DNA from 3 places in the Planococcus sp. SE5232 genome. Region 3 is predicted to be linked to each of the others. Evidence: riboswitches for the same ligand, from Rfam matches in the RefSeq annotation. Region 3 holds a riboswitch; each other region holds the start of a gene.
The links. A riboswitch is a leader RNA that binds a small molecule or an ion and turns the genes downstream of it on or off. The one in region 3 is predicted to bind S-adenosylmethionine.
Positions count from the first base shown of each region.

Region 1: another riboswitch for S-adenosylmethionine. It lies ahead of ACRC6Q_RS16480 (methionine ABC transporter ATP-binding protein); the one in region 3 lies ahead of mtnK (S-methyl-5-thioribose kinase).
Region 2: another riboswitch for S-adenosylmethionine. It lies ahead of ACRC6Q_RS02490 (methionine ABC transporter ATP-binding protein); the one in region 3 lies ahead of mtnK (S-methyl-5-thioribose kinase).

Region 1 is NZ_JBOGCP010000005.1:140,632-144,809, forward strand. Features, by position in the region: gene ACRC6Q_RS16455 (acyl-CoA dehydrogenase family protein) at 1-486, shown strand, start outside; gene ACRC6Q_RS16460 (arsenate reductase family protein) at 595-948, shown strand; gene gcvH (glycine cleavage system protein GcvH) at 1,029-1,409, shown strand; gene ACRC6Q_RS16470 (toprim domain-containing protein) at 1,628-1,966, shown strand; gene ACRC6Q_RS16475 (thioredoxin family protein) at 1,972-2,298, shown strand; SAM riboswitch class I at 2,333-2,437, shown strand; gene ACRC6Q_RS16480 (methionine ABC transporter ATP-binding protein) at 2,525-3,550, shown strand; gene ACRC6Q_RS16485 (methionine ABC transporter permease) at 3,543-4,178, shown strand, end outside.
Region 2 is NZ_JBOGCP010000001.1:528,226-532,403, reverse strand. Features, by position in the region: gene ACRC6Q_RS02495 (methionine ABC transporter permease) at 1-603, opposite strand, end outside; gene ACRC6Q_RS02490 (methionine ABC transporter ATP-binding protein) at 593-1,606, opposite strand; SAM riboswitch class I at 1,675-1,779, opposite strand; gene ACRC6Q_RS02485 (carbon-nitrogen family hydrolase) at 1,831-2,619, opposite strand; gene ACRC6Q_RS02480 (pyridoxal phosphate-dependent aminotransferase) at 2,706-3,869, shown strand.
Region 3 is NZ_JBOGCP010000001.1:112,754-116,931, reverse strand. Features, by position in the region: gene mtnA (S-methyl-5-thioribose-1-phosphate isomerase) at 1-1,000, opposite strand, end outside; gene mtnK (S-methyl-5-thioribose kinase) at 997-2,187, opposite strand; SAM riboswitch class I at 2,263-2,416, opposite strand; SAM riboswitch class I at 2,627-2,736, shown strand; gene mtnW (2,3-diketo-5-methylthiopentyl-1-phosphate enolase) at 2,811-4,025, shown strand; gene ACRC6Q_RS00485 (2-hydroxy-3-keto-5-methylthiopentenyl-1-phosphate phosphatase) at 4,031-4,178, shown strand, end outside.

The DNA.
Region 1 (4,178 bases), on a different contig from region 3:
GCACAGCAGCTTCAGGAAGAGCTATTGATGATGATGCCGGAAGAAGTCGGCACCGAAGCGTTGGCTCAAGAGAAATACCTGGTGAAAAATGCGAAGAAAATCGCATTGCTGGCAGCTGGGCTTGCCGCTCAGACTTACGGCACGAAACTGGAAGCCGAGCAGGAAGTGCTTGTTAACATCGCAGACATTGTCAGCAACGTCTTTGCAATGGAATCAGTAGTCTTGCGTACAGAAAAGGCGATTGCTGCATCAGGCGAGGAAAAAGCCAAGCAAAAACTGCTATATACGCAAATCTACTGCCAGGAAGCATTCGATCAAATCGAAAAAGATGCGAAAGAAACATTGATTGCTGCCATCGAAGGCGACAACCAGCGAATGATGCTTTCTGCGTTGCGCAAACTGACTCGTTCAACGCCTTACAACGTGATTGCGAAAAAACGCGAAGCGGCTGTCAAGCTGATCGATGTCGAAAAATACATCGTTTAATGAGTAGTGGAAAACAGGCATCCCCAGCTGTATCGGGTTTGCCTGTTTTTTTAGTCGTCGACCGAAAGCTTTCTTTTTGGTAAGCTTAGAAAAAAGGGAGGTACTAACGTGATTACTTATTATGCATACCCGAAATGCACAACTTGCCGGAAAGCAAAAAGTTGGCTGAACCAAAATGGTGTGGAATACAACGAAATACATATTGCAGAAAACCCGCCGACAAAAGAACAGTTGACGGAGATTTATGAGGCAAGCGATTTGGAATTGAAGAAGTTCTTCAATACGAGCGGCTTGGTTTACCGTTCGCTTGGACTTAAAGAAAAGCTGTCGGACATGTCCGAAGAACAGCAATTGGAGCTTCTGGCTTCAGATGGCATGCTGATCAAACGGCCGTTGGCGTGGGACGGGAAAACTGTGACACTTGGGTTTAAGGAAGCAGATTACCAAAATAGCTGGCTGTAGTAGATTTGTGTCATCTTGTATTTCACAGCCGTTTATGTCAAACTGAATTTGAATGAACTACATAATTTGGAGGGGTCAAGATGAGCACACCAGAAGAACTTCGTTATTCAAAAGAACATGAATGGGTCAAAATCGAAGATGGCAATGCGCGTATCGGAATTACTCATTTCGCACAGGCTGAATTGGGGGATATCGTTTTCGTTGAACTTCCACAAGTCGGGGATGAACTGAAAAAAGATCAGCCTTTCGGCAGCGTGGAATCCGTTAAGACGGTTTCGGAATTGTATGCACCAATCAGCGGGAAAGTTGTCGAAGTTAACTCTGAGCTTGAAGACAGCCCGGAATTCGTCAACGAGTCACCTTACGAGCAGGCTTGGATGGTGGTTATCGAAGCTCCTTCAGAAGATGAAGTCAGCGCATTGATGACAGCAGACCAATACAAAGAAATGATCAACGAGTAATCCTGGAAAGCGCCTGTATTTTGGCGCTTTTTTTTATGGGCAGCAATTCAAAAATGCTTAACCCTTAATGGATCCAAATCAGAAGGTCTGTCGATGTATAAATGAAACCAAGGGTTTTTAGGCAGCCTTTTTGTGGAATACCAAATTATAAAGGTATCTTATGTACAATAGATAGCCTCTTGTCTTTTAGGATTCTAAACTCGATGGGGTGAGTGTATATGGGAAAGGTGATCGTGGTGGAAGGGATCAGCGATAAATCGAGGATTGCACCGCTCATTGCAGAACCCGTGACGATTCTTTGCACAAATGGTACAGTTAGTGTATCGAGACTTGAAGAATTATTGCTGCCATACGAAGGTCAGGACATCATCATATTAGTGGATGCAGACTCTTCAGGAGAAAAATTGCGGAAGCTGGTCAAACGCGAGTTTCCCGAAGCCCGGCATTTCTATGTCAACAGGAGCTACAAGGAAGTCGCGAAAACCCCGCTTCGCATCCTGAAGGATGTGCTCATTTCAGCGAATGTCCAGGTCAATAAGCTATTGATAGAGGGATGAAGAAGATGAAGGAATGGACTCATAAAGAATGGATCAAAGAAAAGAATACAAAACGGATCACTGCATTTTATTTATACACGCCGATGTGCGGAACCTGCCAAGTGGCATCTAAAATGCTGTCTGTCGTCACAGAGCTGTTGCCGGATCTGCAGTTAGGCAAAGCGAACTTGAATTACGTTCAGGAAATTGCGGGTTTATATGAAGTGGAAAGCGTGCCATGCCTGCTGATTACAGAAGATGGCCAATTGAAAGAAAAAATATATGCTTTCCAATCAGTTCCTTATTTATATGACAAGTTAAAATCTGTTGACGAATATAGCCGGTCGTGGTAAATTGGATTTCTGATCAAATAATTTCATATCGAAACTCTTATTAAGAGTGGTGGAGGGAAGTGCCCTATGAAGCCCGGCAACCGTCATGAAAATGAAATGGTGCCAAATCACACGAAGCGAAAGCTTTGGAAGATGAGAGATTGGTTTTCGTGTAATATACGTTTGCCCTTCTGCTCAGTTATGCGCGGAAGGGCTTTTATTTTTAGGATTCAGGGGTGTACAACGAATGATTGAGTTAACAAAAGTGACAAAAAAGTTCGACACAGGAAAAGCGGTCCTTACGGCTGTGGACCAAGTCGATTTATCTATTGCTGATGGAGAAATATTCGGCATCATCGGATACAGTGGCGCCGGTAAAAGTACATTGATTCGTTTGTTGAATGGCTTGGAAAAACCGACATCAGGTACGGTGGAAATCAATGGCAAGGTGATTACCTCCATCAAAGGCGGGGAATTGCGGAAGGCCCGACAAAAAGTCAGCATGATTTTCCAGCATTTTAATCTGCTGTGGTCCCGGACCGTGAAAGAAAATATTGAATTTCCGCTTGAAATTGCTGGAGTGTCGAAACAACAGCGCGGAAAGCGGGTTCAGGAACTGATTGAGCTAGTCGGCTTGGCCGGGCGTGAACATGCCTATCCATCCGAACTTTCAGGTGGCCAGAAACAGCGTGTCGGCATTGCCCGTGCGCTGGCAAACGATCCAGAGGTCCTATTATGTGATGAAGCGACGTCAGCACTTGATCCGGAAACAACAGATGCCATCCTGGATTTGCTGGTGGACATCAATAAACGATTGGGATTGACGATTGTTCTAATTACGCACGAAATGCATGTCATCCGTAAGATTTGCCATCGTGTGGCGGTCATGGAAGGCGGTCGGGTTGTTGAACTTGGCGATGTCCTCAATGTCTTCCAATCACCAAAAGAGGAAATTACGAAGCGTTTTGTTGCACAGGTGACCGATTCCGGAGATTCTGAGGAAACCATCAAAAATCTGCGGGAGCTATATCCTACAGGTGAACTGGTGAAATTGGTTTTTGTCGGTGAGCAGACTGAACAACCGATTCTGACGAAACTGATCCGCAGCCATGCAGTGGAAGTCAATATTGTCCAGGGCAATATCTCGCATACCCAGCGCGGAGCATATGGAACATTGATTTTGCAGTTGAAAGGTTCTAAAGCAGAAATTGAAGAAGCACTGGCATTTCTTCGCACGGAAGATGTTCAGGCGGAGGTGATGCACAATGATTGATTCTTTATTTCCGAATGTAGATTGGGACAGCATGTGGGAAGCAACACTTGAAACGCTCTATATGACAGCATTATCGACTGTGTTTACGTTTGTAATCGGTTTAGCTCTGGGAATTATCTTGTTTTTAACGGCGCCGAAACAGTTATGGGCCAACAAAGTGGTCAATTGGCTAACAGGAGCGTTCGTCAATATATTCCGTTCGATTCCTTTTATCATCCTAATCATCCTGTTAATTCCTTTCACTTTATTCCTAATGGGCTCGATTCGGGGACCGAATGCGGCTTTGCCCGCATTGATTATCGGCTCGGCTCCGTTTTACGCTCGTATGGTACTTATTGCATTGAAGGAAATTGACAAAGGGGTCATCGAAGCGGCCCGTTCTATGGGTGCGACGACGGGCACCATCATCTGGAAAGTCCTGTTGCCGGAATCGAAGCCGGCCTTGATTTCGGGTATTACGGTAACAGCCATTGCACTCGTCGGCTATACGGCTATGGCGGGCATTATTGGCGCTGGCGGTCTTGGGACATTAGCTTTCCTGGATGGCTTCCAGCGCAGCCGTGAAGACGTTACGTTGATGGCGACGATCTTAATCCTGATCATCGTCTTCGTAATCCAATATATCGGC
Region 2 (4,178 bases), 420 kb from region 3:
AATGACGACTGTGACGATCATGATGGTGTTGTCGTACCGGTAATAGCCGAAGCGGATGGCCAAATCTCCGATGCCTCCGCCACCTACCACACCAGCCATCGCCGAGTAGGCGACCAAGCTGATGATGGTCAATGTCACACCTTGGATGATGCTCGCTTTCGCTTCAGGCAAAAGAACGTCTTTAATGATCATCCATGGGGTTGCACCCACTGCAATCGCTGCTTCGATGACGCCTTTATCAATTTCACGGAGTGAGTTTTCCACAATCCGTGCGAAAAAGGGAATGGCAGCAACCGATAAAGATACACTGGCCGCAATCGGGCCGATTGTTGTTCCTGTGATCAATTTCGTCAACGGGATGAGTGCCACCAATAGAATGATGAATGGAATGGAACGCACGATGTTAACAATAAAGCCGATCACCGCATTGACCGGCCGATTTTCAAGAAACAGGCCGCGGTCTGTAATGAATAATAAGATTCCAAGTGGCAGCCCAACAATCAGCGCGACAGCTAAAGAAATTCCGATCATCGTCAATGTCTGAAAGAAGGCCGTCTGTATTTCTGGCCACAATTCAATAATCCGTCCCCATTCAATGCCCATTCGGAATCACCTCCACAATTGCTGATCTGCTTTCCATATACTTCAATGCGTCCATGACGGCGGTAGAAGTACCTTTCAACTCCATGATGAAAATGCCGAGAGGCTGTTCCTGAATATACTCGATCGCTCCGTGCAAAAAGTTGCCTTTTACCGGGTAATTCTGCAGCATATCGGAAATCACGCCTTCTCCGGCCACGCCGCCTTTAAACAGCACTTTCACCAGTGTGCCTGTAAATTCGCTCAAAATATGCTCTGGTACATTGAACGATACGACACTGGATATGAATTCCTTGGTCAATTCCTTTTGTGGATCTGCAAAAATATCATATACCTGGCCTTCTTCGATGACGCGTCCCCCTTGCATGACGGCCATGCGGTCACAGATTTCCTTGACGACATTCATTTCATGCGTGATGAGGACAATCGTGATATCCAATTTACGGTTGATGTCTTTCAACAAACGCAAAATGGATAAAGTCGTATTCGGGTCAAGGGCGGAGGTAGCTTCATCGCACAGCAGAACGGCCGGATTGTTGGCAAGTGCCCGTGCGATGCCGACGCGTTGTTTTTGCCCGCCGCTCAATTGTGCCGGATAAACATCCCGCTTGTCGGATAAACCGACCATTTCGAGCAGCTCTTCCACCCGCGTTTTAATGTTTTTTGCAGGAGTTCCTGCTGCGCGAAGCGCAAAAGCGATATTGTCGTAAACCGTCTTTTGGCTGATCAGATAAAAATGCTGGAAAATCATGCCGATTTTCAACCGGGCTTTTCTCAGCTGATCTCCGTTCAGTTGGGTTAAATCGTTGCCATCTACCGTCACACTGCCAGAGGTCGGCCGTTCCAGCAGGTTGATGCATCGGATCAGCGAGCTTTTTCCGGCACCTGAATAGCCGACGATCCCGAAAATCTCGCCTTTTCCGATATCCAATGATACATTGTCCACTCCGGTGATTGTGCCATGCTTAGTTGTGTAGGTCTTCGTCAATTTCTCAATCTGTATCATAGCGTCCTCCCGGCAATAAAAAGATGCCTCTTTCATCAAGAAAGAGACATCGAAAATTTTAGTTTCTCGACTTATCTTCCAGAACATTTGCATGTTCCGTTGGATTTGGCACCTTCCCAATCGGGGGTTGCCGGACGTCATAGGGCCTATCCCTCAGTCTCTCTTGATAAGTTTACGTTATTTGATTAAATTTTATGTTACAGGCATTAATTACGAGTGTCAATCTACTTTTTGAATTTTTCGTACAATTTATCGCGGCGGTCTTCAAAAACCGGTATTCGCTTCCGGACTTCTTCCACTTCATCCAAATCGATATCGATATAAGCGACGCCTTCATCTTTTTTCATGTCGAGACGGACTTCTCCCCATGGAGCAATTGCCATCGTGCTTCCCCCAAACTCGTTGTTTGGATCGCTGCCGATGCGGTTTACTGCCACAATAAAGCATTGGTTCTCGATCGCTCGCGCCTGCAGCAGGATGCGCCAATGATCAATTCGTGCCTCCGGCCATTCAGCTGATACAAAAATTAGTTTTGCACCATTCAGTGCCTGCGCGCGAATCCATTCAGGGAAACGGATATCGTAGCAAATGACTCCGCCGTAAACGGTATTTTCCAACTCGAATGTACCCAGTGAATCTCCTTCTTCAAGATGGATATGCTCATCCATCAAGCAAAAGCGATGCGCTTTATCATATTCCGAAATAAGCTCTCCATTTTTGTCGACGACATACATCGTGTTATAGAAACCACCGTTCTTTTTCGTCGAAACAGATCCACCGACAATATTGACCTTGTGTTCTTTCGCAAAACTCTTCAGCAACTCCACGGTCCGGTTCGTGCTGTCTGCAAGTGTATCAAGCTCTGTCAATGCGTATCCCGTATTCCACATTTCGGGCAGGACAATCGTTTCCGCTCCACCTCCGGCCGCTTCCTTCAAATAGTCCATGACCCGCTGATAATTCAGTTCCGGTTCTCCAAAAGCGATATCCATCTGAACGCATGCAATTTTCATATGTTTCTCCTCCACTAGACAAGTTACCTACAACTCTATAAGATTTGGGGTAGATGTGCAATTATTTCGAAAACAAGGAGAATTATATGGAATTTTCAAATCGCCTGCAAAACCTGCCTACACAATTTTTTACTTCATTGGTTGCTAAAACGAGTAAAGCCATCGCCGAAGGACGCGACGTCATCAACCTTGGCCAGGGCAATCCTGACCAGCCGACGCCCGACCATATCATCAAGGCACTGCAAACCGCAGCGGCTGATCCAAAAACACATAAGTATTCCCCTTTTCGCGGCATTTCCGAGCTGCGCCAGGCTGCAGTGGATTTCTACAAACGCGAATACGGCGTGGACATCGACCCTGACCTTGAAGTAGCCATTCTGGCTGGAACAAAAGTCGGGCTTGTCGAATTGCCACTGGCCTTGTTGAATCCACAGGATCTCCTGCTGCTGCCGGACCCTGGCTATCCGGATTACCTGTCCGGGGCTCCACTCGCCGATATCGACTATAAACTGATGCGGCTCAATCCAGAAAATGGCTATTTACCGGATTACGGTGAAGTGCCTGAATCTGTTCGCTCGCAAGCTAAGCTGATGTATTTGAACTACCCGAACAATCCGACAGGCGCAGTGGCCAATAAAGACTTCTTTGATGAGACTGTCGCTTTTGCAAAAGACAACGGCATTGCCGTCGTCCATGATTTCGCTTATGGCGCAGTTGGTTTCGAAGGAAAGAAACCGGTGAGCTTCCTGCAATCCGAAGGGGCCAAAGAAGTCGGCATCGAGATGTATACTTTATCTAAAACGTACAATATGGCCGGCTGGCGCATTGGATTTGCTGTCGGACATTCGAAAATGATCGAAGCCCTGAACCTGATCCAGGACCATCTATTCGCCGGTCTGTTTCCCGCCGTCCAGTTGGCTGCCGCCAAAGCTTTAAGTGCTGATCAGCAATGTGTGGATGACTTAGTGGCTCTCTATGAAAAACGCCGCGATGTCCTGGTCAAGGAATGTTCGCGCATCGGCTGGGAAATCGAAGCGCCTCAAGGCTCTTTTTTCGCCTGGCTGCCGGTTCCAGAAGGCTTTACCAGTGTCGAGTTCGCTGATTTCCTACTTGAAAAAGCGGATATTTCAGTTGCTGCAGGTAGCGGGTTCGGTGCTGGCGGAGAAGGATTTGTCCGCGTTGGATTATTGGTTGATGAAACCCGTATCACCGAAGCGATAAACCGCATTGAAAAATTGAACCTATTTTAACTCAAAAAGACAGCTTCCCTTTTTTCGGGCAGCTGTCTTTTTTGATGCAAGTTGAACAAATAATTTATAACAGAAAAAAATCTACTATGGATATTCCACAAACCAGCTCCGCGTTCCTACGGGCTTGCGCCGAACTAACTCGGGCTAAACGCCCGAGTGGATTTCGGCACATCGCTATCCCGCGGGAGTCTCCGCTGGTTTGTTCCATATCCTGGTTAGTTGTTTAATGACGCTTAGAAGAATGAAAGTCGGTGAAGGGCAAAGATGTTCTCCTTTATCGCTTTGTTGCTTCGTTCGTGAAAAGTGTCC
Region 3 (4,178 bases):
CGGATTGAATGATGCCTTTTTCAGTGATGATTGCTGTAATGAGATGTGCCGGTGTGACATCAAATGCCGGATTAAATACTTTTGTGCCGAGTGGTGCCACCGGCTGTCCATTCATGTGGGTGATCTCTTCCGGGTTGCGCTCTTCGATCGGAATCGCAGTGCCATCTTCAATCGACAGATCGAAAGTCGATGCCGGCGCCGCTACATAAAATGGAATTTTGAATGCATTCGCCAACAAAGCCAGATTATACGTGCCGATTTTATTGGCCGTGTCGCCATTTGCAGCGATGCGGTCCGCACCGACAATAATGGCTTCCACGCCTTTCGCTCCGATGGTGTGTGCTGCCATGCTGTCGGTGATCAGCGTGACATCGACTCCCGACTGCTGCAGCTCCCATACCGTCAAACGTGCGCCTTGATAGACCGGGCGGGTTTCACAGGCGAACACTTCAAACTGCCGGCCACGCTCACTTCCCAGATGGAACGGCGCTAAAGCTGTGCCATATTTGGCGGTGGCGATCGAACCGGCGTTGCAGATCGTCATGACTTTCGTTTGCCCCTGCAGCAGTACCAGCGCATGTTCGCCGATGCTGCGGCAGGATTCTTCATCTTCCCTGTGGATCTTCACAGCTTCCGCCAACAACAGAAGCTTTGCTTGTGGCACGTTCTCCGCTTCGCTTAATTTATCTTTCAGACGGCTGAGCGCCCAACCGAGATTGACCGCAGTCGGTCTTGAGGCGTTCAAATACGCCGCGTCTTTTTCGACATATTGCTGGAAAGCTTCCAGTGAATCTGTATCGTGCCGCTGAGCCCCGATTGCCAGTCCATATGCGGCGGTGATGCCAATTGCAGGTGCTCCACGGACTTTCAATGAAAAAATAGCCTCGTACACGTCTTCCACCGTTTCAAGCGTCAAGTATTCAATACGATGCGGCAACTTCTGCTGATCCAGAATAGTCAGCTGTTGGCCGTCCCATTTGATGGATAAAGGAATGCTCATGTGTGCGCCTCCTCCAGAATTTGCAGTACATCCCCAATCGACGCTGTCTGCTGGCGCTTCAGGATTAATGCTTGTCCTGCCCGCAGCGCCTGTTTCTTAAAGTGGATTCTTTTTTCTGTATCTTCGATGCTGTCCAAGTCTTTGACATGCGCCAAGCCAATCGTCCGGCGGATCAATTCACATCCCGCAAAACCGGCTGCATCTGTCAGCACCTTCTCAAGTACGTACTCCAAATAGCCTTCTGTCTCTTTAAACGATTCGACACTCTCTGTTTTCCATAGCTCAGTGAAGCGGGAAGCGAAAACTTCCCATGTCTTTTCAATATGATCTACAATTACCTGGCGATCTCCATCCTCCCGCGTGATGGACTGGAACATGAGGTTTGCCAAGAACAAGCCGACATCGAATCCGATTGGACCGTAAAAGCCGAATTCCGGATCAATGACCTTGGTTTCCGTTTGGCTCGCAAAGATGCTGCCGGTATGAAGGTCGCCGTGCAGCAGCGCTTCCGATTCAGTCAAAAAGCTCTTCTTCAATTTCGCTACTTCCAGCTGCAGCTTACGATCGCTCCAGATCGCTTCTACCGCTGATTGGAGCTGCGGTTCGTACGCATTGGTTTCAACATCGAAAAAGGGATCTGTAAAGACGAGGTCTTCCGTGATCTTGCAGAGCTCCGGATTGGAGAATTCAGCAGCCAATCCCTTTTTCTCAAAAGGATGCAAGCCGTAATCCGATGTATGGAATAAAGTCTCCGCCAAGTATTCGCCGATATCCTGCGACAGCCTCGGGAAATTCTTTCCGTTGACCAAGCCTTCCCTTGCAATCTCCAGATGGGACAAGTCTTCCATTACCGTAATGGCCAGTTCTTCGTCCGTAGCATAGACTGCGGGTACCAATGAAGGAACGAACTCTCCGTGTTTTCTCAGGACATTGGCTTCAATGGTCGCCCGCTTCAAGGTCAGCGGCCAGCTTTCACCGATTACTTTCGCATATGGCAGCGCCTGTTTGATGATCAGCCGCTTGCCGGTTTGCGGATCTTCAATCTGAAAGACATAATTCAAGTTGCCGTCGCCAATTTCCCGGCAAGTCAATCGGGCATCGCCATCGAATGGGTGGACAACCTTCGCCAATGCGATCGCCGTCGATTCAGTTAATGCTTTATAAGTGGTTGGAACAGTAAGAGTCATCATTTATCTTCCTTTCTTCTGCAATATAAAAAGCCTCTTTCAAAAAGAAAGAGGCCAGAATAAGAGATTCCATGCCTCTTATCTTTCAGAAATTAAATTTCTGATGGAATTAGCACCGTGCCTTACAGGAAATTCATCCTGGCGCCAAAGCGCCCCGTCTCACAACGGTATTACGGTCGGTTGCTGGGCGTCATCGGGCCAAAATCCCTCTGCCAGCTCTTGATAAGAGTACTACGTGTATTACTATTAAGTTTATGAAGAGAATCCTATCACGATTCAGAATTGACTGTCAACGGATTTTTCAAATAAAAACAGTTTTTTGATAACAGAGTTGACAGACTTCTGCGCACATGAAATAATCAGAATTACTTTACTGTATTAAATCGACTTACTTATTTTGGATTGAACCTATAAAATTGTTTTACCCAATTTCATATCTTTCTTATTCAGAGCAGGTGGAGGGACAAGCCCTACGATACCCGGCAACCGGTCCAATGGTGGACACGGTGCTAATTCTTGCAGCCAGAACCGATGGCTGAGAAATAAGAAGTTGTTAACGCCCTTAACCTCTTCTTATTTGAAGAGGTTTTTTATTTTTAAAATTGCATGGGAGTGTGGAATAGATGAGCGTATTGACTGCTACTTATCAAGTATATGGAAAGCCCGGTTCCTTCGAAAAAAAAGCGGAAGGCATCGCTTTGGGTCTGACAATCGGCTCCTGGACAGACTTGCCGCTGCTTGAACAGGCACAACTGAAACACCATAAGGGACATGTTGTCTCCATCGAAGAATTCGCAGAAGACAGCCATCCATTGAAGCCGGAGCTGATAAAGGCAGAACTCGAGATTGCCTACCCGAGCATCAATTTTTCAGCCGACTTGCCTGCCATCCTGACCACGGTTTTCGGCAAACTATCCCTGGATGGTGAAGTGAAGCTACTGGATTTGGATTTCAGCCATGATTTGCTCAGCCACTTTCCCGGCCCGCGCTTCGGCATAGAAGAAATTCGCAATACACTTGGCGTAGCCGGAAGGCCGCTTCTGATGAGCATATTCAAAGGCGTCATCGGCCGCGATCTGGATTTTCTGTCTGCTCAATTGCGCGAGCAGGCTTTAGGCGGCGTAGACCTTGTCAAAGACGACGAAATTTTGTTCGACAATCCGCTGACTCCATTCGAAAGCCGCATCATAACGGGTAAAAGAGTACTGGAGAATGTCTACGAAGAAACGGGCCATCGTACCTATTATGCGGTGAACCTATCGGGCAGAACTTCCGACCTGAGAGGGAAGGCAAGAAAAGCACGAGAGCTGGGAGCGGATGCCTTATTGTTCAACGTCCACGCATACGGTCTCGATGTGCTGCAGGAATTGGCGGAAGATGATGAGATCGGTTTGCCGTTGATGGCGCATCCTGCATTCAGTGGTGCCTTCACTTCATCCGCATTTTATGGCCTAGCTGCGCCGCTCGCACTCGGGAAACTGATCCGCTATGCCGGTGCAGACTTCTCCCTCTTTCCTTCTCCTTACGGCAGTGTTGCCTTGGAGAAAACAGCTGCTCTTGCACTCGGCAAGGAACTGACCAGGGATAGCCCATTGAAACGAAGCTTCCCGGTACCTTCTGCCGGAATCCATCCAGGGCTTGTGCCTTTACTGTTGGCTGATTACGAGATTGATAGTGTCATCAATGCCGGCGGTGGAATTCATGGACATCCGGCTGGCGCAGCTGGAGGCGGCCGTGCCTTCAGACAGGCAATAGATGCGGTGCTTCAGGGAGAATCCTTACAGGATGCCGCTGGACAACACGAAGAACTACAAACGGCTCTTGAGCTATGGGGGTGAACAGATTGAACAAACCGATTATTTTTTGCGATTTTGATGGTACTGTAACGGCCAATGATAACATCATCGCTATTATGAAACAGTTTGATCCAACGGGCTGGGAACCAGTCAAAGACCGAATTCTTGACCAATCCATCTCGATACGTGAAGGTG